One region of the Ectothiorhodospira sp. PHS-1 genome, then DNA from elsewhere that is predicted to be linked to it. Evidence: predicted binding sites of a transcription regulator. Region 1 holds the regulator's gene; each other region holds the start of a gene.
The links. The regulator FliA, encoded in region 1, starts transcription of late flagellar genes. The targets are predictions, from matches to a motif close to GCTAAAGTTNNNNNNNNNNCNGCCGATA.
Positions count from the first base shown of each region.

Region 1 (3,277 bases):
GCGGTGTCCAGCGGCAAGGGCGGGGTGGGCAAGACCAATGTGTCGGTGAACCTCTCCGCAGCCCTGGCTCAGGGCGGCAAGCGGGTGATGCTGCTGGATGCGGATCTGGGACTGGCCAACGTGGACGTGCTGCTGGGGTTGCAGCCCAAGGCCAACCTGTATCATGTGCTCAACGGCGAGAACACGCTGGAAGAGGTGTTGCTGGAAGGCCCCTCCGGCATGCTGATCGTACCGGCGGCCTCGGGCATCGCCCGCATGGCGGATCTGGAGCCGGCGCAGCATGTCGGTATCATCCGTGCCTTCAGCGGGTTGTCCCAGCCCCTGGATGTGCTGGTGGTGGATACCGCGGCCGGCCTGCATGACAGCGTGACCCGGTTTTGCCGGGCGGCCCAGGAAGTGCTGGTGGTGGTGTGCGACGAGCCGGCCTCCATCACTGATGCCTATGCCCTGATCAAGGTATTGCACCGGGATCACGGCCTGATGCGGTTTCGCATCCTGGCCAACATGGTCCGCAACGACAATGAGGACGAAGGACGGAGCCTGTTTCGTAAGTTGGTGTCCGTCTGCGATCGTTTTCTGGAGGACGTGATCCTCGATTACATCGGCGCAATTCCTCATGACGACCTGTTGCGCAAGGCCGTGCAGCGCCGGCAGACCGTGCTGGAGGCCTATCCCTCCAGTCCCTCGGCCCGCGCCTTTCGCGCCATTGCCGGTCGCATCGATCAATGGCCCATGCCCCGTAACTCCCGGGGGGGGATCGAATTCTTTGTGGAAAGGTTGATCAATAGCGGTCGAAACGACCTGGAGCCAGTCACATCAGTGTCATAGCCATGTATGCCAGCGCGGAGTCAGACCATACTCGACTGGTGGATGAGCATGTCGCCCTGGTCAAGCGAATCGCTTACCATCTGCTCGCCCGCCTGCCTGCCAACGTGCAGGTGGAAGACCTGATCCAGTCCGGGGTCATCGGTCTGCTGGAGGCTGCCCATCACTATGACCCTTCCCAGGGGGCCAGTTTCGAGACCTATGCCGGTATCCGGATCCGTGGCGCCATGCTGGACGAGGTCCGTCGCAGTGACTGGACCCCCCGCTCCGTGCATCGCAATGCCCGGCGCATCAGCGAGGTAATCCGGGAAATTGAAAACCGGGAAGGGCGCGAGGCTAGCGGTGCGGAAATCGCGGCCGCCCTGGAGGTGGACCTGGATACCTATCACGACATGCTGCGGGATGCCGTCGGCAGCCGGGTGCTGGGTTTTGACGATCTTTGTGATGGGGATGGCGATGTGGACAATTTCCTCCCTGCCCAGGGGCTGACGCCCCTGGAGTCCATCACCCGAATGGACTTTCACACTGCCCTGGCCGAGCATGTCAATACCTTGCCAGAGCGGGAGCGTTTGATCCTTTCGCTGTATTATGATGACGAACTGAACCTGCGGGAGATCGGTGAAGTGCTCGGTGTCAGTGAGTCCCGGGTCTGCCAGATCCATGGTCAGGCGCTGCTTCGTCTCCGGGCCCGCATGGCCGATTGGGTGGCCGACGGGGAGCGGGTCTGATTCCGCCTTGCCGGTGGAATTGATTTTTGAATGCCGAAGCGCCCCGGTAGGGGATCCTTCTTCGGTGTGTGTTTAATCGGGAGGTTATTGTGGACAAGAACATGAAGATCCTCATCGTGGATGATTTTTCCACGATGCGCCGCATTATCAAGAATTTGCTGCGGGATCTTGGATACAACAATACCGCCGAAGCCGATGACGGCAATACTGCGCTGCCCATGCTGCAGAACGGTAACTATGACTTCCTGGTCACCGACTGGAACATGCCCGGCATGCCCGGCATCGATCTTCTGCGGGCTGTGCGTGCCGATCCCCGCCTCAAGGACATGCCCGTCCTCATGGTGACGGCGGAAGCCAAGCGTGAGCAGATTGTGGAAGCGGCCCAGGCCGGCGTCAATGGCTACATCGTCAAACCTTTCACCGCAGAAACCCTGAAGGAGAAGATCAATAAGATCTTCGAGCGGCTTCAGGAAAAAGGGTGAGCAACGTCATGGAGAATCAGGAAGACGGTAAAGAAGCCCTGTTCAGGCAGCAGCAGCTGGAACGCGCCCGTGAGCTGGTCACGCTCATGGAGTCGGGAGACGAGGAAGGGGCAGGGCGACTCATCGAGGAGATGGGGCGTATGCACGAGAGTCTGCTGTTCCAGGAACTGGGCAAGCTGACCCGGGATCTGCACGAGGCTCTGAACAGCTTCCGTCTGGACTCCCGGCTCTCCGAACTGACGCATCAGGACATCCCCGATGCCAAGGAACGTCTGAACTACGTGGTCGCCATGACCGATCAGGCAGCCCATCGCACCCTCAATGCCGTGGAGGATGCCTTGCCGGTCTCGGAAATGCTGGCTGAGCGCGCTCGCACATTGGCGGCCGACTGGGCCCGCTTCCGTCAGCGGGAAATGTCCGTGGACGAGTTCCGGTCGGTGAGCCAGGCCCTGGCCGATTTTCTCCAGGATACGGAACGGGACGCGGAGATCCTGCGCGGCCAGCTGTCGGAAGTGCTGATGGCCCAGGATTTCCAGGATCTCACAGGGCAGGTCATTCGTCGTGTCATGACCCTGGTACAGGACCTGGAGGATAACCTGGTGGGGCTGGTGCGCATTTCCGGCAAGCGCCTGTCCACGCCGGAGGGCAAGGACAGGGAAGCGGACATTCAGCCGGGTGGTCCCGCAGTCAAGGGGACTTCGGACCATGGCGACGTGGTGAAAAGCCAGGACGATGTGGATGACCTGCTGTCCAGTCTTGGATTCTAAGGCCGGACCTGTCATCGGAGCCTCCGCCGGTTTCAGGTTTTGCCGTTCCGGCCGCCAAACCGGAGTATCAGGGTGCGTTTGCACCGGGCGTGAGAGACGGACATGAGTCTGGATACCGACGACGAAATCCTGCAGGACTTTTTGGTTGAGGCCGGTGAATTGCTGGAGGGTCTGAGCGAGCAGCTGGTGCAGCTGGAGCAGACCCCCAGCGACAAGGACCTGCTCAATGCGGTCTTTCGCAGCTTTCATACCATTAAGGGTGGGGCCGGATTCCTGAGTCTGGACAACCTGGTCAAGATCTGCCATCGCGCGGAGGATGTCTTCAACCTGCTGCGTCAGGGCCAGCGCAGTGTGGACAGCAACCTGATGGATATCATTCTTCAGGTGGTTGATGTGCTGAACCGGATGTTCGACGAGGTGCGCTCCGGCACGCAACCGGCACCCGCGCCGGATCAGCTGATGGCGGCCCTGGAAC
Region 1 is NZ_AGBG01000007.1:60,857-64,133, reverse strand. It holds gene ECTPHS_RS04590 (MinD/ParA family protein) at 1-828, shown strand, start outside; gene ECTPHS_RS04585 (RNA polymerase sigma factor FliA) at 831-1,553, shown strand; gene cheY (chemotaxis response regulator CheY) at 1,643-2,035, shown strand; gene ECTPHS_RS04575 (protein phosphatase CheZ) at 2,044-2,802, shown strand; gene ECTPHS_RS04570 (chemotaxis protein CheA) at 2,905-3,277, shown strand, end outside.

Region 2 (3,277 bases), on a different contig from region 1:
CTCCGCCTGTCGGCTCATGGTGGAACTGGTGCACCGGATCGGCATCATCACCCTGCCCCCCAACGCCCGCACCCGCACCCGGCCCATCGCCCTTGGGGACCTTATTCGGGCCATCCGTCACACCCTGGGCACACCGGAACAATACCGGGGCCACTTCGACCTCGGCGGCCCCGACTGTATCAGCTACGAAGACATGCTCCGGACCACGGCACGGCTGCTGGGCCTCAAACGCCGCTTCCTCACCTTGCCCTGGCTGCCCGGCGCCATCGTCGCCCTGGGCGCCCGCTGGATCACCGGCACCCCCACCGCCCTGGTGGCCCCCGTCATGGAAAGCCTGCCCCGGGATACCCGGCTCAAGGACAATCCTCTGCAACGGTTCATCGACCAGGATGCCATCCCCTTCGAACAGGCCCTGAACGACGCCCTGGACCACCGCCGCAAACGCCTGCTACCCAACCCCCGGCAACCCATCCACAAAAAGACCCGGGCCGAACTCAGACAGGCCAGCCGGGTACGCTCCATCCAGCGCATCATCCAGCCCCCCGGCCAGGACGCCGCCTGGGTGGCCGGCAACTACTTCCGCTGGCTGGGCAGCTGCTGCCGGCCCTTCGTGAAGACCACGGTCCTCACCGACCCCCATAGCGGGGAAGATACCGGCTACCAGGTCCACCTGCGCCCCGGCGGACTCATGCTGCTGCAACTGGAACGGGACATTCAGGCAGGCACAAAGGATCGGCAGATCTACCGCATCACCGGCGGCCTGCTGGCAAGAAAGGCAACACAACGGGGGAGATTCGAGTTTCAGAGCGTCCTGGGCGGACGCTACACCATGGCAGCCATTCACGACTTTGCGCCGTCACTGCCCTGGTATCTGTACCTTTGGACCCAAGCCGTGGCCCACCTACTGGTCATGCGCCGCTATCAGCGGCATCTGGCACGGCTGGCGCGGTGAAAAATGAGCCTAAAAATCCCCCACCTTCTCATACGCCCGCGCCCCCGCCACACCCTTCTGCACCTGGCGAAGCTCCTCCCCTAAGGCATCCCGGGCCTCCTCCAGCAATGGCAACAAGGCCTGATCCAGATCGCGGATGCGGGTCAGCCGTTCAGCTAGGTCCGACTTTTCCGCCACGTCGGCGGGCAGATTGTCCACCTGGATTCCAGCAGCCAGCCGGGTACGCTCGTCTTCCGTCTCCATCAATGCCTTCCACTGGCCGTCCCGGGCCAACGCAAGACGGCGGCGGGAAAGATCTTCCAGCGCCGCCGCCGCTTCAAGCACCGACTCCATCGAATGTACCGGCATCACGTCTCCGAATTCACCGATCTGGCTGCGGCTTCCGGGTTCAACCTGGCCTCCTTTGGGATCTCCTTCCAGGCTTCCCGAATCTCGCCCAGCAGGGTACTCACCTCATCCAGCACCGTCACGTCGTCCCGGGCGTTGGCACTGACCAGGCGGCGTTGCATGTAGTCATAGAGTTCGTCCAGGTTACGGGCAATGTCTCCGCCCTTCTCCAGATCCAGACCACCACGCAACCCACCGATGATGTCAAAGGCCTTGCCGATGAACTTGATCTTGGCCGGCCGGTCTCCCCGGATCACCGCGCCACGGGCCTGGGCCAGACGATCCATGCCGCCATCCATCAGCATCTCGATCAGACGATGACGATCGGCAAAGGGCGCATCGGCGGCACCGATCTGCTGATACTGGTTGATACCCTTATGCATGGCTGCATAGCTCATAGGATGCCCCTGACGCTGAAAGATGAAACCCTGTTCTGAATACTCTAGCGGTCATGCGGGGAAAAACTTGAGAGTGCCATCGTTCGCACTCACTCTCACTTCTTGTTCATATTGGTAATCATCTGCAACTGATTATCCAGAAACTGACTGGTCTGATTCATCTGGGCCACCATGGCATCCATGGCCGAGAACTGGGCAATCAGCCGCGCCTCCACCCGCTCCATCCGGTAATCCAGCCGATCCCGCTGATCCTCCAATCCACGGAGGCTGCGCTCCAGGCTCTTGGTGCGGGTATCCAGGATGTTGTCCCGACCCGTGTACTGCTCCACCATGCCCTGCATCCGCGCCACCAGGCCATCATCCTTGTCCGTGAACAGGCGGATCACCTCATCCGGATCTTCCGCAAGCCGGGCATCCAGCCGTGCCTGATCCACGCTCAGGGTCCCGTCACGCTGGGTGGAAATCCCCAGATCCGCCAGGATTCTCACGGAACCATCCATGCCGGCGACCGGGTTACTCAACAACCGACCCATCTGGAACTGCACGCCACGCAGAGTGGAATCGCCGTTGAGTGCGGCGCTGGTACCGGCATCCGCATTGAAGCTACCCAGCTGATTAGTCTGCCGACGCAGTGCATTGTAGGCATCCACGAAGGCCTGCACGGCTTCCCGGGCGGTTTCCTCCTTTTCGGTGACGCCCACGCGGGTAGTGCCTTCTTCGGTCAGGGTCAGGTCAACCCCGTCGATGACATCGTTCACCTGGTTGCTGGTCCGCGTGATGGTGAGACCATCAACCACCAGGATCGCATCCTGGGCCGCACGCAGCTGGGTGAATCCACCACTGACACCGGCGCCATCCATGGTCGAGGCATCAAACGCAAGCTGATTGAGTAACGCACCGCCGGCGGCACCGGACACGGAGACGGCATCGATACCATTCGCCTCACCGGTCTTGAGCGACGTGAAGGTCAGTCGCGGCCCCTGCCCGTCATTGATGACTGAAGCACGCACGTTGCTGGAATTGGCATTGATCTGGTTCTGCAGATCCTGCAGGGATGAAGCCCCGTCCGCCAGGGTGAAGGTCTCGGTGGAACCATCCTTCAGGGTAATGGTGACATCACCGGCGCCAAGCTGATCAGTGGCCGTAAAACCAGCACCGAACAGACCGGCATTGGTTGCAAGCCGCTGGGACTGGGCAAGTTGCTGGACTTCCACCTCATAGGAGCCGGGCGGTGCATTGCCGCGCACGGAAGCCGAGACGATGCTTTCATTCAGCACCCGAACGTCAAAGGCCCGGAACGAGGCCGGATCCTTCATCTTGTCCATGGCCTTTCCAAGATCAGCCAAGGCGTTTTTCAGACGACCCAGCGCGGAAATCTGGTCCTTGGCCTGCTTTTCCTGGCGCGCAATGCGCTGTTCCTGAGGCTGTCGCTCCGCGGCAACCAGCTGATCCACCAGACCCCGGACATCGATGCCGGAACCCACTCCCATTGCACTGATCGTACTCATGACGACCTCCCGAGAACTCAAAAAAACGGTGA
Region 2 is NZ_AGBG01000005.1:1,144-4,420, reverse strand. It holds gene ECTPHS_RS03100 (NAD(P)H-binding protein) at 1-952, shown strand, start outside; gene ECTPHS_RS03095 (flagellar protein FliT) at 962-1,300, opposite strand; gene fliS (flagellar export chaperone FliS) at 1,300-1,722, opposite strand; gene fliD (flagellar filament capping protein FliD) at 1,833-3,245, opposite strand.
Region 2: a site for FliA is predicted at 1,783-1,810, ahead of fliS (flagellar export chaperone FliS). Genes of this name have one in related genera too.

Region 3 (3,277 bases), on a different contig from region 1:
GCGCCCCGTCGGCGGACCATGAGGTATCCGAAGGCGGGGCGGATGAGGGCATGGCCGTGACCGGTTGCGGGTCCGGCGTGGGTGTCTCCGTCGCCTGATCGGGTTCAGGGAGCGGTATCGGTACCGTGGATGGCCGGGCGGTCAGTGCCTGTTCCAGCCGGAAGACCCTTTGCCGCAGGGCGCGTACATGAAAGAAACTCACCCAGCCCAGGACAGTTCCAATGATGACGCCCAGAAAGAGCACAAAGGACAGGAGGGAGAGCAGGTCCAGGGCGGTCATGGGATGGGGTTTAGTCCGTTGTGGCAACGATGGTCAGGTTTCTACCTTCGGATTTGGCCCGGTAGAGCGCTCGATCGGCACGGACAATGAGGCGATTGATCTCCTCGTTCAGACCGGCCTCCGCCACGCCGAGGCTGATACTGAGTTGTTCAAGCGGAGGCACGCGCAGTCGGCCTGCCTCGTGACGCAGACGCTCCGCCAGATTTTCCGCCTCCCTTAGTCCCGTGTCCGTTGCCATGACCATGAACTCCTCGCCGCCCCAGCGGGCAATGACGTCCTTGCATCGCACGGTTTCCCGGAAGGTATCCGCGAGTCTGCGCAATACCTTGTCTCCTACGTCATGACCGAAGCGGTCATTGATCATTTTGAAGTGGTCCACATCCATCAGAATGATGGATAGCGGGATGGGCGTGCGCTGGCGGCGGGCCGCTTCCCTGGCCAGGCATTCCTGCATCCAGCGACGGTTGGAGAGTTCCGTGAGCGGGTCGGTACGAGCCAATCGCTGGACTTCCTCCAAGGCTTCTCGCAGGCGCTGGTTGACACTTTCAAGTTCGATTCTGGCCTGCTGTACATGTTGATACTGGCGCTGCCTGGCCAAAGTGGCGGCAAAGTTTTCCGCCGCCAGACTGAGCATGGCCTGTTCCGTGGAGGAAAAGTCTCGTTCGTCCTCGATATCGTCAAAACCCACAAACCCCAGCAGTTCCCCGTCGGTGAGCAGTGGGTGGAGGATCATGGAGCGGATACCCTGCATTTCCAGAAATGCCTGTCCGGGTGCCATGCTGGGCGGCAGGTCATGGAGGCTGGTGAGGACGAATGATTCTCCTCTCAGGAAAAGCTCCGCCAGCCCTGGAACGCTGTCGAAACTGACGTGCTGGAGTGCTTCCCGGTATCCCTGCACGCCCGGTGCGCACCATTCATGGGTGTTGGTCCAGTATCGTTCCTCCAGATTGTTGATGAACAGATAGGCTCGGTCCGCATCCAGAAATTCACCCAGGATGCCCAGGCATTCGTGCAGTCCTTCATCAATCTGTTCAAGCCGCAGTCGTGCGTTGGCGGTGGCCAGCCGGGCGGCGGCGTCATGAAAACGGTTAAGTTCCTGGAGGACTGCGGCCCTGCGCTCTGCCTGCCGTTGCAGGTGTGCTGAGGGCTCCTGTGTCGGCTGTATTTCAGGCGGGAACTGTTGGTGGTGCCTGGCCACATCGCCCTCCTTCAATCGACATAAGTCTCGTTTATATGAGCCTTGGGTTCTGCCCGCAAGATCTTTCTTGTCCGACGAATGGCGGGTCTTTTCCGGCAAGCATGCCATGTATCCACAAAAGCGTGGACAATCCTGTGGATAATAGATGGATACAAGCCCGAATTCCTTGTCGGCAAAGGACTCTTGAACAGTTCATTATATTCTCTAAAGATATAGGGGCATGCCGCTATAGTGAGTGATCACCGTGTTTCCACGCATCCACTCACGGTCAAAACCGCACAGGGAAAAACAGGAGTCGCAGTGATGCTCAAGAACTTTCGGATCGGGACGCGCCTGATGGTCGGGTTTGCCCTGGTGCTCCTGGTGGCCCTGGGAACGACCGTGCCGGTGGCGCTCAATGCCATTGATCGCGTCAGTGATCGTGCCCAGATCAGGCAGGCGGAGGAACTGTTCAGAACACTTCAGGCGTCGATCGAAGATGCCGGTGTGAGAGCCGAGTCCCAAGCCATGGTGGTGGCCTCCATGCCCGCGGTACAGCAGGCATTTGCAATGCGGGATCGCGAGGCTCTGCAGGCGATCACATTGCCTGTTTTCGAAGCGATGCGTGATACCTATGATGCCGTGCAGTTTCAGTTCCTGACCGCACCGGCCACCTCGTTCCTGCGTCTGCACATGCTGGATCGTCATGGGGATGATCTGAGCCGCATGCGGGAGACCATCGTCCAGGCCAACCGTGACCGTCGCCCTCTCCATGGTCTTGAGCGTGGTGTGGCAGGTCTCGGATTGCGAGGGGTGGCGCCCGTGTTTCATCAGGGCACGCATGTCGGGGTGGTGGAGTTCGGTCTGTCTTTCGGGGCGTCCTTCTTTACGGAATTCACCGAACAGTACAATGCGCCCGCGGCCCTTCATCTACGGGGAGAGCGTGGTTTTGAAACGTTTGCCGGCACCATCGCGGGGGATGCCCGTTTCACGTCCGCGGAACTGCAACGGGTCCTTGACGGAGAGCCGCTGATCCGCAACATCACCCATGGCGGCGTCCCCGTCGCTGTCTATGGCCATGTGGTCCGTGATTTTGCGGGACAGCCTTTGGGTGTGCTGGAAATCCTGATCGATCGGACCGACTATGTGGTCGAGTATCGACAGGCGGTGACCACCATCCTGGGCATCGCCCTGCTGCTGGTGGTGATCGGGCTGAGTGTCGCCTGGCTGATCGCCCGTGGCATTGTAGGCCCCTTGCAGGCCACTGCCGCGCGGATGAACGAGATCGCCCAGGGGGATGGAGATCTGACCCAGCGCCTGTCCACGGAAGGACGTGACGAACTGTCCGATCTCTCAAAGGCTTTCAACGGCTTCGTGGACAAGATCCATCAGTTGATTCGACAGATCGTGGGGGCTTCCTCGCAGCTGGCGGCCGCTGCCGAAGAACTGTCATCGACGACCGAAAACACAGTCAAGCAGGTACGACAACAGCAAAGCGAGTCGGATCAGGTGGCCACTGCCATGAATCAGATGGCCGCCACGGTGCAGGACGTGGCACGTAATGCGGCCGATGCCGCCCAAGCCGCCACCTCGGCCCGGCAAAGCTCGTTGTCAGGCAGTCGGGTCGTGCAACAGAGCATTGCCTCCATCGAGACGCTGGCGGCGGAAATCGAGAATGCGGCCGGGGTCATCGGATCCTTGTCCAGCGATACCGAAGCGATCGGCAAGGTCCTGGAAGTGATCCGCGACGTGGCCGAGCAGACCAATCTGCTGGCCTTGAACGCGGCCATCGAAGCCGCCCGCGCCGGCGAGCAGGGGCG
Region 3 is NZ_AGBG01000008.1:50,349-53,625, forward strand. It holds gene ECTPHS_RS05085 (DUF2339 domain-containing protein) at 1-280, opposite strand, end outside; gene ECTPHS_RS05090 (sensor domain-containing diguanylate cyclase) at 291-1,493, opposite strand; gene ECTPHS_RS05095 (methyl-accepting chemotaxis protein) at 1,782-3,277, shown strand, end outside.
Region 3: a site for FliA is predicted at 1,682-1,709, ahead of ECTPHS_RS05095 (methyl-accepting chemotaxis protein). Genes of this name have one in related genera too.